3 regions of the Planifilum fimeticola genome follow, and region 1 is predicted to be linked to each of the others. Evidence: riboswitches for the same ligand, from Rfam matches in the RefSeq annotation. Region 1 holds a riboswitch; each other region holds the start of a gene.
What was found. A riboswitch is a leader RNA that binds a small molecule or an ion and turns the genes downstream of it on or off. The one in region 1 is predicted to bind S-adenosylmethionine.
Positions count from the first base shown of each region.

Region 2: another riboswitch for S-adenosylmethionine. It lies ahead of CLV97_RS08225 (homoserine dehydrogenase); the one in region 1 lies ahead of CLV97_RS12680 (nitrite/sulfite reductase).
Region 3: another riboswitch for S-adenosylmethionine. It lies ahead of metX (homoserine O-acetyltransferase MetX); the one in region 1 lies ahead of CLV97_RS12680 (nitrite/sulfite reductase).

Region 1 covers NZ_PVNE01000021.1:51,869-58,450, forward strand. The annotation lists gene CLV97_RS12680 (nitrite/sulfite reductase) at 1-1,609, opposite strand, end outside; SAM riboswitch class I at 1,677-1,799, opposite strand; gene CLV97_RS12685 (hypothetical protein) at 2,136-2,972, shown strand; gene CLV97_RS12690 (SMI1/KNR4 family protein) at 3,028-3,648, shown strand; gene CLV97_RS12695 (SMI1/KNR4 family protein) at 3,686-5,566, shown strand; gene CLV97_RS12700 (glycine betaine ABC transporter substrate-binding protein) at 6,087-6,582, shown strand, end outside.
Region 2 covers NZ_PVNE01000011.1:4,656-11,237, forward strand. The annotation lists gene rlmD (23S rRNA (uracil(1939)-C(5))-methyltransferase RlmD) at 1-1,257, opposite strand, end outside; gene CLV97_RS08225 (homoserine dehydrogenase) at 1,347-2,660, opposite strand; SAM riboswitch class I at 2,746-2,872, opposite strand; gene CLV97_RS08230 (small, acid-soluble spore protein, alpha/beta type) at 3,036-3,323, opposite strand; gene CLV97_RS08235 (superoxide dismutase) at 3,427-4,044, opposite strand; gene CLV97_RS08240 (HAD family hydrolase) at 4,184-5,311, opposite strand; gene CLV97_RS08245 (DeoR/GlpR family DNA-binding transcription regulator) at 5,569-6,351, shown strand; gene CLV97_RS08250 (four-carbon acid sugar kinase family protein) at 6,348-6,582, shown strand, end outside.
Region 3 covers NZ_PVNE01000002.1:132,664-139,245, forward strand. The annotation lists gene CLV97_RS02060 (peptide ABC transporter substrate-binding protein) at 1-1,051, shown strand, start outside; gene CLV97_RS02065 (ABC transporter permease) at 1,136-2,068, shown strand; gene CLV97_RS02070 (ABC transporter permease) at 2,070-2,990, shown strand; gene CLV97_RS02075 (ABC transporter ATP-binding protein) at 3,003-4,019, shown strand; SAM riboswitch class I at 4,168-4,313, shown strand; gene metX (homoserine O-acetyltransferase MetX) at 4,403-5,500, shown strand; gene CLV97_RS02085 (succinate dehydrogenase cytochrome b558 subunit) at 5,689-6,336, shown strand; gene sdhA (succinate dehydrogenase flavoprotein subunit) at 6,352-6,582, shown strand, end outside.

The DNA.
Region 1 (6,582 bases):
GGGACAGGATTTCATCAAAGCGCCTCTGGAGGGCGTCGATTCCCACCCGCCTCACAAAGCGCCAAAAGGGCTCTTCCGGCTCGCGGTGCTCCTTGTAAAAGAGAATCAGCTCCTTCAACACCGGTGCCACCCGGTCCGCCGGCACCCTTCCCTTAAGAGGGGTGTTGAAGGTCGCCCCTTCCCCCAGATGGCCGCCGACGGAAACGGTGTACGCCTCAATCATCCCGTCGACCGTCTTCATCTTTCCTCCCATGAGGCCGATGTCGGCAATCTGCTGCTGTCCGCAGGAATTGGGGCACCCGTTGATGTGCAAGCGGATCGGCGTATCCAGCTCCACCTGTTCGTCCAGATATTCAACCACCCGGCGCATCAGCCCCTTTGTTTCCGTCAGGGCCAGATTGCAGAACTGGATTCCCGTGCAGGAAACCGCATGGCCGACAAAGGGCTTGGGATAGGGCGTAAGCCGCTGGAGAAGGGATTCCGCCAGCAGATCATCCAGCCTCTCCTCCGGCACGTCGGGGATGATCAGGTTCTGGGTGTTGACGGTCCGCACCGAACCGGAACCGTATTCATCCACCAGATCGGCCAGTTGGAAAAACTCCTCCGCGGACGTCCGGCCCATCGGCACATTGAGTCCCACGTAGAAGTAACCTTTCTGTTTCTGGGGATGGACTCCGGTGAAATATCCCGCATTCCAGCCGACCAGCCGGTCCTTCCCCCGGGACGGATACGGACCGATGTACGTCTCGAGCACCTCCAGGAATTTTTCCGCACCCCAGTCCGCCACGAGGAATTTGAGCCGGGCCCGGTGCCGCTTTTTTCGATAACCGTAATCCCGGAACACCCGGGTCACGCCCACGGCCACCTCCACCACCTGTTCCGGAAGGACAAACAGGTCCAGTTGCTTCGCCATGTGCGGACGGGAGGAGAGGCCGCCGCCCACCCATACGTGGAAACCGACCGCCTCCTTCCCGCCGATCTCCTTGACCGCCGGCGTGAAGGCGAGATCGTGGATCTGGGCGTTCGCCGCGTTGTAGACATTGGACGAGACGGAAATTTTGTATTTCCGGGGCAAATTGGAAAACTCCCGGTTGAGAAGAAAGGTGCGCTCCAATTCCTCGACGATGGGACGGGTGTCGATCAGCTCATGGGGATCGATCCCGGCCAGGGGATTGCCCACGATGTTTCGGGGGCAGTCCCCGCAGGCCTCGTAAGGATGGAGTCCCACTTCCTCCAGACGGCGGAAAATGTCCGGAATCTGCTCGATGCGCAACCAGTGGTACTGAACCGACTGGCGGGTCGTGACGTCGATCAGCCCCCGGCCGTACTCCCGGGCCAGCTCCGCCAGCACACGCACCTGCCGGGTATCCAACACGCCGGACGGGATGCGGACCCGCATCATGAAATGGCCGTCCTTGGGGCGCTGCTGATAGATGCCCGCCCATTTCAGACGGGTGAAATCCTCCTCGGGAATCGATTCGTATCCCGACTTCGCCCATCGGTAAATGTCCTGAATGACATCCAGACCGTCCTTTTTCAGCTTCAGCCGTTCCACCTCATTCAGTTCCGCCGCATTCTCCTCCCATTTCCACTTCCGTCGCTCGGCCATGGCTCACTCCCCCTTTTTTAAATAAAAAATCCCTCTCCCTGAGAAGAGGAAAAGGAATGGTTTTCCCTCCTCATCTTCAGGGACCATGGTGCCCCACCGGAATTGGCACCGTGTCCCGCCCTCGAAACGGAAGGCGGGACGGGTTGCCGAGGCTTCATCGGGCCGGTCCCTCCGCCTCTCTGGATGAGGTATCGATTGGAATATATTAAAACTGACCTACTTAATCATCTATTAAACCCAATAAAGTAGGTTTATTAACTATGTTTTATTCACAGGATATCTTGAGTCCCTGAACATGTCAACAGAAAAATCGCAAAAACCATCCCCTAAACCCTGGACGGTTTCCAGAAACAACCCGCGGAGGCGGGCGAATACAGGAACGAAGTGGTCCAACGCGCGGTGAACGATGGATGAACCGGCGCTCATGAAACCCGTCAGGACAAGAAAAAGACCCGTACGCGTCGCGACGACAGGGTGCGGATGTTGTCAGCAAAATCAAAAGAAAAACCCGCATGCAAAGAGGAGATTGCAGGAAACGCAGGGAATCAAGAAAAAATCGAAGGAAAGGACGGAGGATGCTGTGCACCGCTTGGTCAGCCGTTTTGAAGAATGGAACAACGACATGTATTTCATGGAAGTGTGCGGGGACCGGATTGTCGTGAACCATCACTACTCCGGGATCAAGATTCTGAACCTACAGCTGGAACCCGTCGATGAGCTGAACCTTTTTGATGGCGTGATGATCTACCATGCCTATTCCGACGGGGATAAAAAGCGGATGGTGCTTTATTGCGCCGAGAACGGCTGTCTGGTCCCGGTGGATCTCGCGGAAATGAAGTCCGCCGTCATTCCGCTGGAAGGAGCAATGCGGCAAACGGTCTTCTCACCGGTTCACAGATGGCAGGAAAAGGAACTGTTGTTGCTGGATTATTCCGGAAACCCATATCGAGTGGATCTTTCCGAAGGCCACGTCCGGTTTTGCACCGAAAAAGCCGGGATGTTCGGAAATACCGCGTCCCTGATCCGTCAGCACCGGTTGATCCACTTCGAAGACGGAATGCTGGTGCTGGAAACGCCCTCCGGTGAGAACATCAGGGTTTTTGACCTGACGGGCCGTCTGATCACGGAGGTCGGGAAGCCGGAAGGAAATTGGCACAGCGCGGTTTACCATGACGGCGGTTTGATCTTCGCGAGTGAAACCCGGATTGTCGGCGTGCGAAATCACGCGACCCGGTTTGTTCTGGAGCCGGAGCCGTCGGAATATTTTCTGAAAGTCAAAATGACCGGAGACCGCCATCTGTGGGTCCTGTCTTCCGACCCATCCCACCCCGAAAAGAGCCGCATCAGCCAATATCGGGTGTAAATTGCCCTTCTTTTGATTCCGCGGACGGCGAGTGATTTCAAAAAGGCAGACAGGATTGGGCACCCGCGTGGACCGGTCTGTCGTCAATCAGATTGAAGGAGTGAACCGCTTGCTTCATCATTTCGACTTCGGGCAAGGGAAGGTGGTCCTGGGCAGTTTGTTTCTCGATCCGGATCTTTCCTTTGCGGATCAGGAGCTCAGGCTGAGCGAAGACATGCTGATCGTCCAATATCAGCATGGAAAATATGTGCTGGACGTGGGACATGTTCCCCAATACGAGGGAGATTACCGGCTGCGCGTCATGATTCTCGGCCGGTACCGGGAACCGCTCCGCATGTGGTTTGTGGCCACGTTTGAGGAGCTGAGACGGAAAATCGATGAAGCGGTGCGGCTGATTCACGGATGGATGGAACGTCCGGAAGAGATCCGTGTCTATTCTCAAGTATTTCCCGCCCCTGATTCATCCGCTTCCAAGGCGGACCGGCTGCTGGGGAACATCGAGATTGCGTGGGAAGCTTTTCAGCCGCGAAACGCCACTTCCGAAATGGTGGAGAAGGTGGAAACGGAATGGGGTGTGCGGCTTCCGGACCGGCTGAAGGAGGTCATTCAACATTGTGACGGAGGGGGACCGATTCCTTCGGCTTTTCCGATGGATGAGAGAGAGAGGGAAAGTTGAGAAGCTGTTGTCCTTTCATCCGGAGGCCCCGGATTATGTGCTGCGGATTTACAAGAAACTGAAAGGCCGGTTGCGGGAGCGGGTTTTTCCTGTGGCCAGATTGTATTGGGATGATTTTTTGTGTCTGGATTACAGGAAAGGAACGGAGCCTCGCATCGTGATGTTTGATCCCGAGGAATCGGAGACGATTTCCATCGCCGACGGGGTTGAGGAATTCCTGGCGTCGCTCGACTCGGAGCGGGAAGGAATTCCGGTTTGGGAGGATTCCCCGGAAGAGAAGCGGTACGGGATGGAAGAGATCCTGGCAGCGCTTCGGCGGCTGGAATCGGAGGCGGAATGTTCTCTTCCCTTGATGCTCAAAAAAACCGTGTTGCACCACCACGGCGCGGGAGCCTTGTTCCGTTATTTCATCCATGAGGGCGGAATGGAAGCATTCAACCGGCTTCTGCCGGTCGTGCCGGAAGATCTGCCGGACAGCATGCTGAGCGTATATCGAACCTGGTTTGCCGGAACCTCCATGTGTCCGGTGGCCGAATGCCCGGATCACAGATACTTGTGTCTGGACCTCTCGGGCGTGCAACAGCGAATGGTCCTGGTGGATGTCAAGGAAAGAACGATACAAGAGGTGATCGAGCATCCGGGACGGTTCTTCCGGTATCTCGATTTCGGCCCGTCCCGAAGGGATTGGTTTGATGCCTTCCATTTCGGAAACGAACGGGTACTGGATCGAAGTTTCCGCATCGATCCGGCACTTCCCCTGGAGGATCAGCCGGAGCAGGTGAAAGAAACCCGGCTCAAAGTGGAATATGAGGGAGGCCGGCTGGTGCTGGAAGTCAGCCCGCTTGTTTATCCTCAGACAACCAACTTGCGTGTTTCCGTGAGGGGGGAGTACCGCGAGCCTTTGTTTTCCCGCTGCAGCGGTAGTCTGGAGGAAATCGGGGAATCGATCCGGGAAGCCCTGGATCGGATTCGGGAATGGAAAGACCTGCAGGTGAAAGAGCGGATGATCACCTTTCCGGCCGGTTCCGTCAAGTCCGTGACGGACAGGTTGCTCGGTGAAAAGGAGATCTGTTGGGAAAGCATCCATCCGCCCGTTTCTTTGGAACAGGTGGAGGACTTGGAGGAAAAGTGGGGCGTCCGGCTTCCGGATTTGCTGAGAGACCTCATGCTGCGGATGGGTGGGGGCGGTCCCGTCCCCGAGGCCTTTGAAGTTTCCGGTCAGCGGATGAAACGATTCGGATCCTTGTTTCGGCCCGATGATTCGGGTTCTTTGAATGCCATGGAAACGTTTCGGCGATGGAAGCACCGGCTTCCCGACAATGTGTTCCCGTTTGCCACATGCGACGGAGGGCTTCTTTGTCTGGATTACCGAATGAATCGGGAAATTCCCGCCGTTTCTTGGTATCCATGGGGATATCTGATTCTGGATCGGGAGGACGCGGAAATTCTGGCCGGCTCGCTCGAGGAATTTCTGGCCGGTCTTCAGCCGTGGACATGGCAGTGGCTCAAAACCCCGGCGGATGATGAAGACGCCAAGAGAACACGTTTTGAAGTGCTCACCAACCTGGAGCGGATGTGGAACGTCCGGTTTCCGCTCGCCTGGAAAAAGGCGGTGCTGGACGATTTGCTGAGAAGCTTAAACTACGTGTGGTTTGTGTATGAAAACGGCCAAGAGTGCGCGGAGCACTTTCTGGAGATTGATTCCGATGACCCGGAAAAGGACATCCGTACGCTCCGTGACAAGCTGTTCCGGGAGACGCCTTACATTCCCTTTGCCAAGTGCTACGGAAACCGGTATTTGTGCCATGATTTCTCCGGGGAAGAGACGCGGATGGCACTGGTGGACACAAAATACGGAAAATCATGGGTGATCCGGAAACAATTTGCCCGGTTTTTGCGGGATCTGTCCGATGAATGATCTCCGCGCTACGCATATACGGAACTTCCGGGGGGAGAGGGAAATGAGCGGCCCCTTTCCTCCTCCAAGGAGAATCCCTGTGCGGTGAGCTCCCGAACGCCCTCTCCCGCGGACCTTCACCCAAACAGATCGACGGTCCTGCTTGATTCAAAAGTTCCCATTCTCCGGGTCTCTCTTCGCCGTATCCACTTAAGCATCCCCTACCACCTTCGGATGCCCTCTCCGCCCCATCAGCCGGGAATATCCGCTTTACCCGGGAAAATCGGGCGTCTTGTCCGGACGGTTCAACGCTCCTTGATCATCCACCGGATAAGGGCGGAATCCCGGTTTTGAAGAGAAACGCCAGCAAATGATACAATTTGGGGGTGGGTTCTCAGGCCGTTCATCGGGATCTCCGCCTTCTGAAAGCTCCACGGCCACCAGCGGATCCGATGCCATTGCACGACCGGGATGGGAAAGGAATTCAGGAACGCGCGTTTATTTCCGAATATTCAAAATAAAGGGGTGTTCTCAAACCTTCATGAGTGAAGCAAAACAATATGTCATCTTCGTGGTCATCGCCGCCCTCGTATTGGGGTTCGATATGTGGGGCGGAATTGAAGGCGAGCAGGCGGAAGAAAAAGGGCAGATCAAAATCGCCCACAACAACTATGTGGAGAACATCGCGGTCTCCCATCTTTGGAAACAGATCCTGGAGGAAAAAGGGTATCGCGTGGAACTGGTGCAGACGGAGAAAGCTCCCCTGTGGGCCGGCTTGGCCGGGGGAAGCGCCGACATGGCGGTCGAAGTGTGGTTGCCCCATACCGACAAGGCCTATTACGAGAAATACAAAGACCAGGTGGAACTCCATCAACCCTGGTATGAAGGAACGGCCCTCGGGTTGGTGGTGCCGGAATATGTGGAGGAAGTGGAGACAATCTCCGACCTGAACAAGCACAAGGAACTGTTCCGACGGGGGGACCAGCCGGCCATCGTCGGAATCGACTCAGGTGCCAGCCTGATGATGCTGACGGAGA
Region 2 (6,582 bases), on a different contig from region 1:
GGAGGGGTTGCAGGAAACGTATATCAGCCGTGGCACCTTTACCCGGATCAGGGCGTCGATCAGTTCCCCTCCCAGTCCGGTCCGGGGCGGATCGACGATCACCACGTCGGGCCGAAATCCCTCCGACACCCGTCGGGGAAGCCATTCTTCGGCGCGCCCCACGTGGTATTCCGCGTTGTTGATCCCGTTTCGGCGGGCGTTTTCCCGGGCGTCCCGGACGGCTTCGGGGACCGTGTCCATCCCGATCACCCGGCCCGCCTCCGGAGCCAGCCACAGACCGATCGTTCCCACCCCGCAGTAGGCATCCACCACGGTCTCCCGCCCGGTGAGGGATGCCGCCCGTCTCACCTCGTCGTACAGTTTGACCGTCTGTACCGGATTCAGCTGAAAAAAGGAGGGAGCGGAAAGGGCGTAAATCCGTTCGTCCAGCACTTCGCGGATCGCATCCGCCCCCCACAGCACCCGGCTTCGTTCCCCCCACACCGCGGAGGTTCGCCGGGGATTGACATTAAGAACGATGCTGGCCAGCCGGGGCAGGCATTCCCTCAGCCGCTTCACCAGGCTCTTCTCCCGGGGAAGATCGGGAGTGCGACTGATCAGCACCAACTGAACCTCCCCCGTTTGAAGGCCGATCCGCGCCACGAGATGGCGGAGGGAACCGGTGTGCTTACGCTCATCATATATCGGAATTTCCAGCTCCTCCACCACCCTGCGGGCCTCCTCCAGGGTCCGATTCACTTCCGGATGCTGTACGGCGCAATCCCCCATTTCGATCAGCCGGTGGGACCTGACGGAATACATTCCCATTTTCACGCGCCCGCCGATCCGCTTCAGCGGCAATTGCGCCTTGTTCCGGTATCGCCAGGGATCGTCCATTCCCACCGCGGGGGCGATGGGCAAATTCTTCAGGCCTGTGTAACGGGAAAAGGCCTCCTTCAGAAGCTCCCTTTTCAAGCGGAGCTGAAAGGGGTAATCAATGTGCTGCAGTTGACAACCGCCGCATTCCTCGTAGACGGGGCACGGAGGTTCTCTCCGGTGCGTTGAGGGTTTGAGGACGCGAAGGAGGCGAGCCCGGACAAACCCCCGCCCCTCCTCAAACACCCTGGCCAACACCGTCTCCCCGGGAATCGCCCGCTCGACGAACACCACCTTTTTTCGAAAGTATCCGATCCCTTCTCCATTGATCCCCATCCGGCGTACCGGAAGCCGGATCACCTGCCCTTCGGCTAGGCGCACAGATTGTTCGGTTTTGTTCATCTTTTTCCGTTCCTTTCCCTGCCGGTTGCCGGCGAAAAGAAAAATGCCTGTGCGGCCATCATACCACACAGGCAGTCCCTTTTCCCACTTCACTGAGCCGAACTGATCTTCGCCTCCCGTTCGGCGCCGACGGGCTCCGGCGTACCCAGCAGGGGGCGAAAGACGACCCTCTCCGCCTCCAGCTCCAGTTCCTCCGTCAATTTCTCCTGAAGGGACGGATCCCAGCGGCGCAAAATCAACGCCAGCGCGCTTCGCTCGTCCCCCGGCAACCAGGCGACATCCACGGCCGAAGTTCCGAACCGTTTCAATCGCTCCTTCACTTGTTGGGAGATATCGGAGCCGAGGCGATCCTTCGTCTCGATGAAGGCGAAGCGCGCTCCCCCCTCTTCCCAGACGGGGAGAACCAGCGGACGCCGGTAGGACAGCGGCCGGGGAAGGGGGAGACGGAAAAGGTTGCAAAGGTCCTCCACCATGGCGCTGGCGGTGGGCTGTTCCCCCGCTCCCTGGCCGACCAGCGTCACGTCCTGAACCGTGTCCGCTTCGATATGGATGGCGTTGTAGACACCGTTGATGCCGGACAGGGGATGGGAAAGGGGAACCAGGGTGGGCCCCACCTGCAGGGCAACGGGACCTTCCTCCCCGAACTGCTCCGCCTTGGCCAGCAGTTTGATCCTATACCCCAACCGGTGGGCCAATTCCAGCTCCGCGGGCGAAATATCGGTGATGCCCCGCCGTGCGATCTCGTCGACGGGCACCACGGCTCCGAAGGCGAGACGGCTGAGAATCGTCAGCTTGTGGGCGGCATCAAATCCCTCCACATCGGCGGTGGGATCGGCCTCCGCGTAACCCAGCCGCTGGGCCTCTGCCAGCACTTCCTCAAAGGAGCGCTGATGTTCCCCCATCTGCGTCAAAATGAAATTGGTGGTGCCGTTCAAGATCCCGGAAACGCGCAGAATCCGGTTCGCCTTCAGGAAATGCTGCAGGGTGCCCAGCACCGGAATCCCGCCGCCGACACTGGCTTCATACAGGAGCTGAACCCCGTGCTCCTGGGCCAGCTTTTCCAATTCCGCTCCATGTTTGGCGATCAGTTCCTTGTTGGCCGTCACCACGTGGCATCGGGAGCGGATGGCCCGTTCGATGTAAGTTCGGGCAGGCTCCACCCCGCCCATCGCTTCCATGACCACATCGACCCCTGTCGCCATGATCTCCTCGAACCGGGTAGTGAGCAGGTTTTTCACTCCGTCCACTTTCCGCTTCTTGTTCGGATCGCGCACCAGGATGTGCTTGACTTCGAACAGGAGTCCGGTTCGGCGTGCGATCACATCCTGATTGCTTTGGAGCATTTTGTACACGCCGGTTCCCACGGTCCCCAGCCCCAACAGGGCCACATCGATCCGGTCCACTCCGCTTCCCTCCCTGTGCATTGGATAAAATGAAAACCCTCTTCGAATAAGAAGAGGGTATGTAAACGCAACATCCATACCCCGCTCCTTATCTCTCAGCGCCCCCGGCACTGCAGGAATTGGCACCTTTGCCCCTGGAAAGCACCCCGTGGGTGCCAAGGCAAGGTTGCCGGGCTTCATCGGGCCAGTCCCTCCACCTCTCTGGATAACGAGTCGGGTCAAGCTATGCAATTTAATTAGTCCTTATTATCTTACAGCGGACCCCCTTTGTCAAATCTTTTTTTTGTCCAAAACGATTTTTTCTATTTGAACGGTTCCGCCTCCTCGGCTCGGAGATTGCACATGAAAACGGCCCGGTCGCCGGGCCGTTTCACCTCAGGGGCGCATCTGGCGGGCCAGCGCTTCTTCCGCCCTTCTCACCATTTCCTTCACCATGTGGCCGCCGATGGCACCGCCGATCTTTCCCGCCTCGGCGGCTTTCAGATCGCCGTTGTCCTCCGGCTTCAGCGGAACGCCCAAACGGCGGGCCACTTCGAACTTGACCTCTCCGGGATTCATCGGGCCCGTTCCCAACTCCCGGCTCATCACCTGTGCCTTCAGCCGATCCATTTCTCCGCGGGCCTGGGGCACCAGCAGCCGGTTGCGGCGACGCCTGCGCGCCATCTCTTCCACCCCCTGGTCTTAGTGTGTCCAGCCGCCCGTCTCTCTTGCACCGACACAAAAAACCCTCCGGTCGAAACCGGAGGGATAGCCCGGGAAATTTTCCTCATCCGCGGGCGTTCAGATAGCGTTTGTTCACTTCTTCCCAGTTCACCACATTCCACCAGGCCTTCACATAATCCGGACGCTTGTTTTGGTATTTCAGGTAATAGGCATGCTCCCAAACGTCGATGCCCAGGAGCGGTTTGTCGCCGTCCATCAGGGGATTGTCCTGGTTCGGGGTGCTGGTTACGGCCAGTTTCCCGTCGGATTTCACAACCAGCCAGGCCCATCCGCTGCCGAAACGGGTGAGGGCCGCCTTGGTGAATTCCTCCTGGAACTTTTCAAAGCTGCCGAAGGTTTGGTTGATCGCGTCGGCCAGCTCCCCGGTCGGTTGGCCGCCGCCGTTGGGGCTCATGCTTTCCCAGAAGAGGGTATGGTTGTAGTGACCGCCCCCGTTGTTGCGAACCGCGGTGCGGATCGACTCGGGCACCTCGTTAATATTGCGGATCAGATCTTCCAGCGATTTTTCGGCCAGGGCGGCATGGCCTTCCAACGCAGCGTTCAGGTTGTTCACGTAGGTGGCGTGGTGACGACCGTGGTGAATCTCCATCGTCTGCGCATCGATGTGCGGTTCCAGCGCGTTGGCGGGATAAGGCAGCGCGGGCAATTCAAACTTCGCCATACACGTGATCCCTCCATATGTAAGTTTTGTTTGAACAGGATGGCCTGCTTAGCATGCCCAATCATCAGCCCATCATCGGCTTCCCCTATTATTATGACCCAAAATCCCGGATATGGTCAATTTTTTTTCGCGAAAAGTTTCAGAAGATCGCTTCCGGCAGTCCGGTCACATCCTCCACAATGTAATCGGCACCCAATTCCTCAAATTTCGCCCGCGCCTTTTCCCCGGTCAACCCCGTCAAGGTGGCGGCGAAACGGCACCCCATCCGGCGCGCCGCCAACAGATCGGCGACGGAATCGCCGACGATCAGCACCTCTTCGGCCCCCGGAAGCGGAAAATCGGCGTCAAGACACGCTTCATCCGGCGCCTTCAGGCCCAAATAGCCCTTCACATAGGTGAAGGGATGCGGCTTGCCCAGCGGGGCGCGGTCGGGATGGGACTCCTCCGCCCGAACCACCTCGCTGGCGGTGACGATCCGTTCCGGTTCGAAGGCATCCAGCAAACCCAGCGACCGGAGGGGCACCTCCGTCTCCAGGCGGGGGCGTCCCGTCCCGATCCCCAGGACGATGCCCCGGTCGCGCAGGCGGCGCAATGTCCTTTGGATCGCCTCCTTCGGGGCCAGGGGAATCTCCTGGTGAAGAAACCCCGGCTTTCCCGGCGTCCGGGGCTTACTTCCCTCGACCCTCCGATACAAATCCTCGCCGAGATACCACTCCTGAAACGCCGATCTCCCCAGTTCCCACAGGGCGCTGTTTCGGGAAAAAGCCGGCTTTTGAACGTCCAGCCAATCCTCCGCGAGCCGGTTGAGATGGAGGAGAAGTTCGTGCTTTTCCGCCCGGGACGTGGAAAAAGCGGGAATAAAGGCATCGTAGGAAGGTCGGAAATCGATCCCGGCATCCCGTGCCGCCCGGCCCAGTCCCTTCAACCGTTCGGCGTCGATCGGCTCCTCGAGCCAATTCCGGCTCCAGCCTGGCCGGATCTCCTCCAGCCGGCGGAGAAGGGATAAAAGCTGGCAGGAAAAGGTGAGAAACACCATGTCCCAGTTGGAGTTGATGCCGCGGGCCTTCAGCCAGTCCAGCACCCGGTCCTGGACGAACACCTCCCGTCGAATCCGGCGGATGGTCTCCTCATCGGGTTCCGGTGTAAAGTCTTCCCCGGACAATCCCAAATATTCCGGGTGGTGCAACATCTCCCACACGGTCAGGGCCGATGCGTCAAAACAGCGCTCCTCGCTGAGAAACACCCCGTCCACGTCAAACAAGATCATCCTGTACAAGTGCCGTTCCCCCCGTCAAAGCTCAACCTTTCCCTGAACATTTCTTATACTTTACCAGATCGGCGGGGAAAATCATAGAGGGCCGGCAGGTGCGCACCCCCAACTCCCCAAAAAATGGTTGCATAAAAACCGTTGACGAAATTTTTTCAAAGGGATATAGTAAATATCACAAATACAATCATTTTAAAACAATATATAACACATCTTTTGTTCATTTCTGTTTGTAATCAAAGGAGCGAAACCGGTCCATGTTGCCCGCCGAGCGCAGACGATTGATCCTGAAACAGATTGAGACGGAGGGTTCCGCCCAGATCAATCAATTGGCCGAACGGTTCGGCGTGTCCGCGATGACCATCCGCCGGGATCTGGATGTGTTGGAGGCGGAACGAAGAATCGTCCGTACCCGCGGTGGGGCCATGCTGCGGGAGGATCCCCGCCGCGAGTTTCCCCACCGGTGGAAAGATGAGAGGAACCAGCCGGCCAAGGAAGCGATCGCCCGCCGGGCCGTCGCTCTGATCGGATCGGGGCAGAGCGTCATCCTCGATGCCGGTTCGACCAACTTGCGGCTGGCGCGGCAGACGGCCTCCCTCCAAGACATCATGCTGATCACGAACGATCTGAAAATCGCCTTGGAATTGGGCGACATCGAGGGCCTTCACGTGGTGTTGACCGGAGGGCAGCTGAAACCCAAGGTGTACAGCCTCGAGGGGCACCACGGCGTGGCGATGCTGTCCGGATTCAACGTGGACACGGCGTTCATCGGTTGCGATGCCTTCGATCTGGAACGCGGCGCCATGACCAACAGCATGACCAAGATCTCCATGAAACAGGCGATGATGAAAAGCGCCAAGCGAAGGGTACTGCTGGCCGATTCCAGCAAATTCGAACAGCGGGCGCTCCTCTCCTTTGCGGATCTGACCGATTTCCACACCATCATCACCGATGACGGCATCCCCCCGGAGAGCGCCGAAGCCTGCCAAAAGGCGGGCATCGAAGTGATCATCGCTTCGAAGGAGGAAAGCGAAACATGACCCGGCTGGCGGTGATCGCCGACGACATCACCGGTGCCAACGCGACCGGCGTCCTCCTCCGCAAAAAGGGATGGAGGGTGGCGGCGCTGTTGGACCACCGCGCATCCCCTGAACACCTGTCCTCCTGGGACGGCATCGTGTGGAACGCCAACTCCCGCCTTCTCCCCGCCGGGGAAGCGGGAAAGCGGGTCCGAGGGATGGCCCGCCGGCTCCGGGATTTGCCCTCCGGCG
Region 3 (6,582 bases), on a different contig from region 1:
TGAGGAAAACGACAAATGGGCCACCGAGGCCGACACCTACGTGGGCAACGGTCCCTTCAAGCTGAAGACCTGGGAGCACGATGCCAAGATCGAACTGGTGAAGAACGAGCATTACTGGGGCGCCAAGGATGTGAAGCTGACCCAGCTCAACTTCCCGTTCATCGGGGAAGCGCAGACGGGGTATCAGCAATTCAAGTCCCGCAAGCTGGATGAAGGGGATTCCATCATCATCCCGCCGGATTTGACGAAAAAAGGGCTGGAGAGCGGCGAGATCAAGTCGCAAAAACAACCGGCGGTCTACTTCTACATGTTCAACGTGGAGAAGAAGCCCTTTAACAACAAGAAGATCCGCAGAGCCTTCGCCTTGGCCATCGACCGTAAGTCGATCGTCGAAAACGTGACTCAGGGCGGACAGGTGCCGGCCACCGGCTTCGTTCCGTGGGGGATCCCGGACTTCGTCGCCGAGAAGGACTGGGTAGAGACCCGCGATGACTATCTGCCGGAAAAGGCCCAGCCGGAAGAAGCCAAGAAGCTGCTCGAGGAAGGCATGAAGGAAGAAGGGTTTGACAAACTTCCCGCGGTGACCATCGATTACAACACCGATGAAGGTCACAAGAAGATCGCCGAAGCGATTCAGCAAATGTGGAAGAAGAACCTCGGGGTGGACGTGAAACTGCGCAACTCCGAATGGCAGGTGTATCTGGACAAGACCAAGGCCGGCGACTTCCAGGTGGGACGCCTTGGTTGGTTGCCCGACTACATCGACCCGATGACCTTCATGGACATGTGGGTGACGGGTGGAGGCAACAACGATACCCGCTTCAGCCATAAGGAGTACGACGCCTTGATCAAGAAAGCCAAATCCACGGCCGATCAAAAGGTCCGCATGGAAGCGATGCACAAGGCGGAAGACATCCTGATGGACGAAATGCCGATCGCACCGATCTATTTCTATACGGATCTCTACATGGAGCAGGATTACGTGAAGGGTGTTGTGCGGAATCCGGACAAGAGTGTCTACTTCCGAGATGCCTATATTCTTGAGCATTAATGGAAGTTCCGGGCATGGGTGAAAGTCACCCCTTCATGGGGTGACTTTCCCTTGTCCGCTTTTTCTGCAGAGGAGGTGTTGCCGGTGCTTCGATATATTGGAAAACGTTTTCTTTACATGCTGCTCTCCCTCTGGGTGATCGCCACCCTGACTTTCGTCATGATGCATCTGGCTCCCGGCGGTCCCTTTGCCTCGGAGAAGAAGTTGCCGCCCCAGATCATCGCCAACCTGGAAGCGCATTATAATCTGGACAAGCCGCTTCCTGTGCAATATGCCCTCTATATGAAAAATTTGATCATGTTCGATCTGGGCCCCTCGATCAAATCGGAGGCCCGGGACGTGAACGGCATTCTGGCCGACGGATTCCCCGTCTCCGCCCAGCTTGGCCTTGAGGCGATGGCTGTCGCCGTGCTGGCGGGACTGATCATGGGAATTATCGCCTCTCTTCGCCACAACCGGCTGCCGGATTATACCGTCATGTTCCTGGCGGTGGTCGGGCTGGCCGTCCCCAGTTTCGTCCTTGCCCCACTCTTCCAGAAGTATTTTGGTCTCGAATGGGAACTGTTGCCGATTGCAGGCTGGGGTTCCTTTGAGGATTCCATTCTGCCGGCCATTGCACTGGCCTTTACCCCCCTGGCACTGATGACCCGATTGATGCGCTCCAGCATGCTGGAGGTGCTGGGACAGGATTACATCCGCACCGCCCGCGCGAAGGGGCTGTCCCCGTCAAGGGTGATCACCCGGCACGCGATCCGCAATGCCATTTTGCCGGCGATCACCATCGTCGGTCCCCTGGCGGTGGATATCATCACCGGCAGTTTCGTGATCGAGAAGATCTTCTCCATTCCGGGCATCGGAAAATATTTTGTGGACAGCATTTTTAACCGGGATTATTCGGTGATCATGGGCGTGACCGTCTTCTACTCCGCGCTGCTTCTCCTGGTCAATTTGCTGGTGGACATCGCCTACACGTGGGTGGATCCGCGAATCAAGATCGGCGGAAGGGGGGCGAACTGATATGTCTTTGCCTGCAGAAGCTTTTGAGCCGGCGCCGCGCCGCGAGGCGGAGGCGGAGGCCATTGCGCGGCCCAGCCTTACCTACTGGCAGGATGCCTGGTTGCGTCTGAAGAAGAACTGGATGGCGATGGCGGGTCTTATCATCCTCGTACTTCTCGCCGTGATGGCCATTTTCGGACCCTATATGGTGGAATACACCTATTACGAACAAAACCTGGAAACGGGAAAAAACCTGGAACCCTCCGGTGAGCACTGGTTCGGGACCGATGATCTGGGGCGGGATATGTTCGTCCGCACCTGGTACGGCGCCCGCGTGTCGCTGCTGATCGGATTGGCGGCGGGATTGATCGACTTGATCGTCGGTGTGCTCTACGGCGGCATTTCCGGCTACAAGGGCGGGCGGACCGACGAGATCATGATGCGGATCGTCGACGTCCTGTGGGGCCTTCCGTACCTGTTGATCGTGATTCTCCTGCTGGTCGTGATGGAGCCCGGCGTCCTGACGATCATCATCGCCTTGTCGGTTACCGGCTGGTTGCGCATGGCCCGTCTGGTGCGGGGGCAGGTCCTGCAGCTGAAGGAGCAGGAGTACGTGCTCGCCGCCCGAACCCTGGGGGCGAGCGGCCGGTGGATCTTGTCCAAGCATCTGCTCCCCAACTCTCTGGGACCGATCATTGTTCTTTTGACCTACACCGTCCCCAACGCCATTTTCGCCGAGGCGTTCCTGAGTTTCCTCGGGCTGGGGGTGCAGGCGCCCTTCGCCAGCTGGGGGACGATGATCGACGATGCGACGGCGGTGATTTTGTCGGGTGAGTGGTGGCGTCTCTTCTTCCCCGCCTTTTTCCTCAGCCTGACGCTGTTGGCCTTCAATATGCTCGGCGATGGCCTGAGGGATGCCCTGGATCCGAGAATGCGCAAGTAAAGGAGGGAGAACATGGCTCTTTTGGAAGTGGATAATCTGCATGTGTCGTTTCAGACTTACGGAGGAGAAGTACACGCGGTCCGCGGAGTCAGCTTCTCCCTCGAAAAGGGGGAGACCCTGGCCATCGTCGGCGAGTCGGGGAGCGGAAAAAGCGTCACCGCCCAGTCGATCATGCGGCTGATTCCGACGCCGCCGGGCATCATTAAGGAGGGGGAGATCCGCTTTGACGGAAAGAATCTCCTGTCCCTGTCCGAAAAGGAGATGTTCGGCATCCGGGGCTCGGAGATCGGCATGATCTTCCAGGATCCGATGACCTCCCTCAACCCGACGATGACCGTGGGCAAGCAGATCATGGAAGGATTGATCTGGCACCAGGGGATCGAGAAGCAGGCGGCCCGGGAGCGGGCGATCGAAATGCTTCGCCTGGTGGGAATTCCCACTCCTGAAAAGCGGGTGGATCAGTATCCCCACGAGTTCAGCGGCGGGATGCGGCAGCGGGCGATGATCGCCATGGCCATGGCGTGCAATCCGAAAATCCTCATCGCCGACGAACCCACCACCGCCCTGGACGTGACCATCCAGGCGCAGATCATGGAACTGATGAAGGAGCTGCAGGAAAAAACGGGAACGGCGATCATCCTGATCACCCACGATCTGGGAGTGGTGGCCGAAACCGCTCACAAGGTGGCCGTCATGTACGGCGGGAAAGTGGTGGAGTACGGAACGGTGGAGGAGATTTTCTACCGTCCCCGCCATCCCTACACCTGGGGACTGCTCAACTCCATGCCCCGGCTGGATATGAAACGGGACGGGGAATTGCAGTCGATCCCGGGTTCCCCGCCGGACCTGTTCAAGCCGCCGCAGGGATGCCCCTTCGCCGACCGTTGCCCTCATACGATGAACATCTGCCACAGCACGATGCCGGAGAAGACCGATGTCTCTCCCAGCCACGGGGTATATTGCTGGCTGGAGCATCCCCAGGCGCCACGCGTGGATCGAAATCTTCGGGTGAACATCTCGGCGAAGTGAGTTTCCCCGCGAATGCTCTTCTGCGCAAGATGCTCTGCCACGGGACGGAAAAGGGGAGGGCCTTTGGCCGCCCCTTTCGGACCCGATGGCACGGCCTTGACACACCCCTTTAAATTGTCGTATGATAACAGAAAATTCAATAGGCGTCTTCTTATCCAGAGTGGCGGAGGGACTGGCCCTATGAAGCCCGGCAACCACCCCGCTCCCGTCCAGGGAACGGCCGGATTGAGCTTGATCCGGACGAGGGGAAAGGTGCCAATTCCTGCAGGACCCTCGGGTCCTGAGAGATGAGAAGAGGCGGAACGGAATTCTACCCATTAGCGGTCCCGCGCCCTCTTCTGATCGAAGAGGGCGCTTGCTTTTCCGGAAGGGGGAGGATGGATGTGGCGACAACCGTCAACTGCCCGCAAAAGCTGACGGTTTCGATCGGTCCGATGGATTTGGAGTGCGGCCGGCGCCTTAAGCAGGTGGAAATCGCCGTGGAGACCGCCGGGACCTTAAACGAATCCCGGGACAACGTGATCCTTGTTTGTCATGCGCTTACAGGCGATGCCCACACGGTGGGGGATGAGGATCACCCCGGATGGTGGTACGGGCTGATCGGACCGGGCGGGTATATCGATACCAACCGCTATTTTGTGATCACGACCAATGTTCTGGGCGGATGCGCCGGAAGCACCGGTCCTTCGTCGATCGATCCGGAGACGGGGCGTCCCTACGGGTCTTCTTTTCCCGTGGTGACGATTCGGGATATGGTCCGCGCCCAGCGGCGCTGCCTGGAGAAAATGGGCATCTCCAAAATTGCGGCGGTGATCGGCGGTTCGATGGGCGGGATGCAGGTGCTGGAATGGGGCATCATGTACCCTGAAACGGTGGAGCGGATGATCCCGATCGCCACTTCCGCCGCCTTCTCTCCGATGGGGATCGCCTTCAACGACATCGGTCGCCAGGCGATCTTGGCGGATCCCGAATGGAAGGGCGGAAATTATTATCCCGGGCCCGGGCCCCGAAAGGGTTTGGCCATTGCCCGGATGATGGGGATGGTCACCTACCGGACCGAAACCCTTTTTGAGGAGCGGTTCAGCCGTCGGATCCAGGACGACGGCCCCATTACCCGGATGGATTCGATGTTTCAGGTGGAAAGCTACCTGCGATATCACGGGGAGAAGCTGGTCCGCCGCTTCGACGCGAACAGCTATTTGTATCTCCTCAAGGCGATGGATCTGCACGACATCGGGCGGGGACGAGGAGGGGTGGAGCGGGCGCTGTCCCGGATCCAGTCCGATGTGTTGGTGATCGGCATCCGGGAAGACATTCTGTTTCCGATCCGGGAGCAGCGAAAGATTCACTTCCTGCTTCAACGGCTGGGGAAGCGGTCTTTGCTGGAAGAAATTCATTCCCATTACGGTCATGACGCCTTTTTGGTCGAATTTGACCAGGTGGGCCCGCCGATTCGGCGTTTCCTGGGAGAAGGGGGCTGAGGGGTCTCCTTGACGCTCCCACGCAGTGGGAGTACAATAGGAATGTATTTATTCACTCTGTGAAACCCCTTTCCAAAAAGCGGTTTTCATTTTGACGATGATTTTTATGAATGTGCTGCCGTCTGTGCAGCTTTTTTGGAAAGTAGGGTAACATAGGAGAAGCACTCAGGTTTATGGGGGGCCTGGCAATGAATCACTCCAGTTTCTTCAACCGTCGGCTGCACTCGCTGTTGGGTGTCATACCGGTGGGATTTTTTTTGCTCGAGCATCTATTGACGAACTATTATGCCACCCGGGGAGCTGACGCTTTCCGCGAGCAGGTGGAATGGCTGTGGGACATTCCCTTCCTGCTCTTTTTGGAGATCTTCTTCATTTTCCTTCCCCTTTTGTATCACGGGGTGTACGGGCTGTATGTCGCCTTCCAGGCGAAGAACAATGTGACCAACTACGGTTACTTCCGGAACCTGATGTTCATGCTGCAACGGGTGACCGGAGTGATCACCTTCATCTTCGTCGGTTGGCACGTCTGGGAGACCCGGATTTACGTCGCTTTGAACGACTTGGCCGCGAACGAAGTGGGCATGCGGATGAACGAGATTTTGTCCAACAATTTCACCTTCGCTCTGTATGTGATCGGAGTCGTCGCCGCGGTTTTCCACTTCAGCAACGGCATGTGGTCCTTCCTGGTCAGCTGGGGGATCACCGTGGGACCCCGCGCCCAAGCCGTTTCCACCTGGGTGTGGGCCGTCGTGTTCGTCGTCGTGTCGTACATCGGCATTCGGGCCCTGTTTGCCTTTGTTGACCCAGAATTCATGGCCCAGTCGGCACAGTTTTAAAAGGGGGCACTGCCAATGAACGAGAAGGTCATCGTCGTCGGCGGAGGCTTGGCCGGTCTGATGTCCACCATCAAACTGGCGGAAGCGGGCGCCGACGTTCAACTGTTCTCCATCGTTCCCGTAAAGCGTTCCCATTCCGTCTGTGCGCAGGGCGGAATCAACGGTGCGGTCAACACCAAGGGGGAGGGAGACTCGCCCTGGGAACACTTTGACGACACCGTTTACGGAGGGGACTTCCTGGCCAAC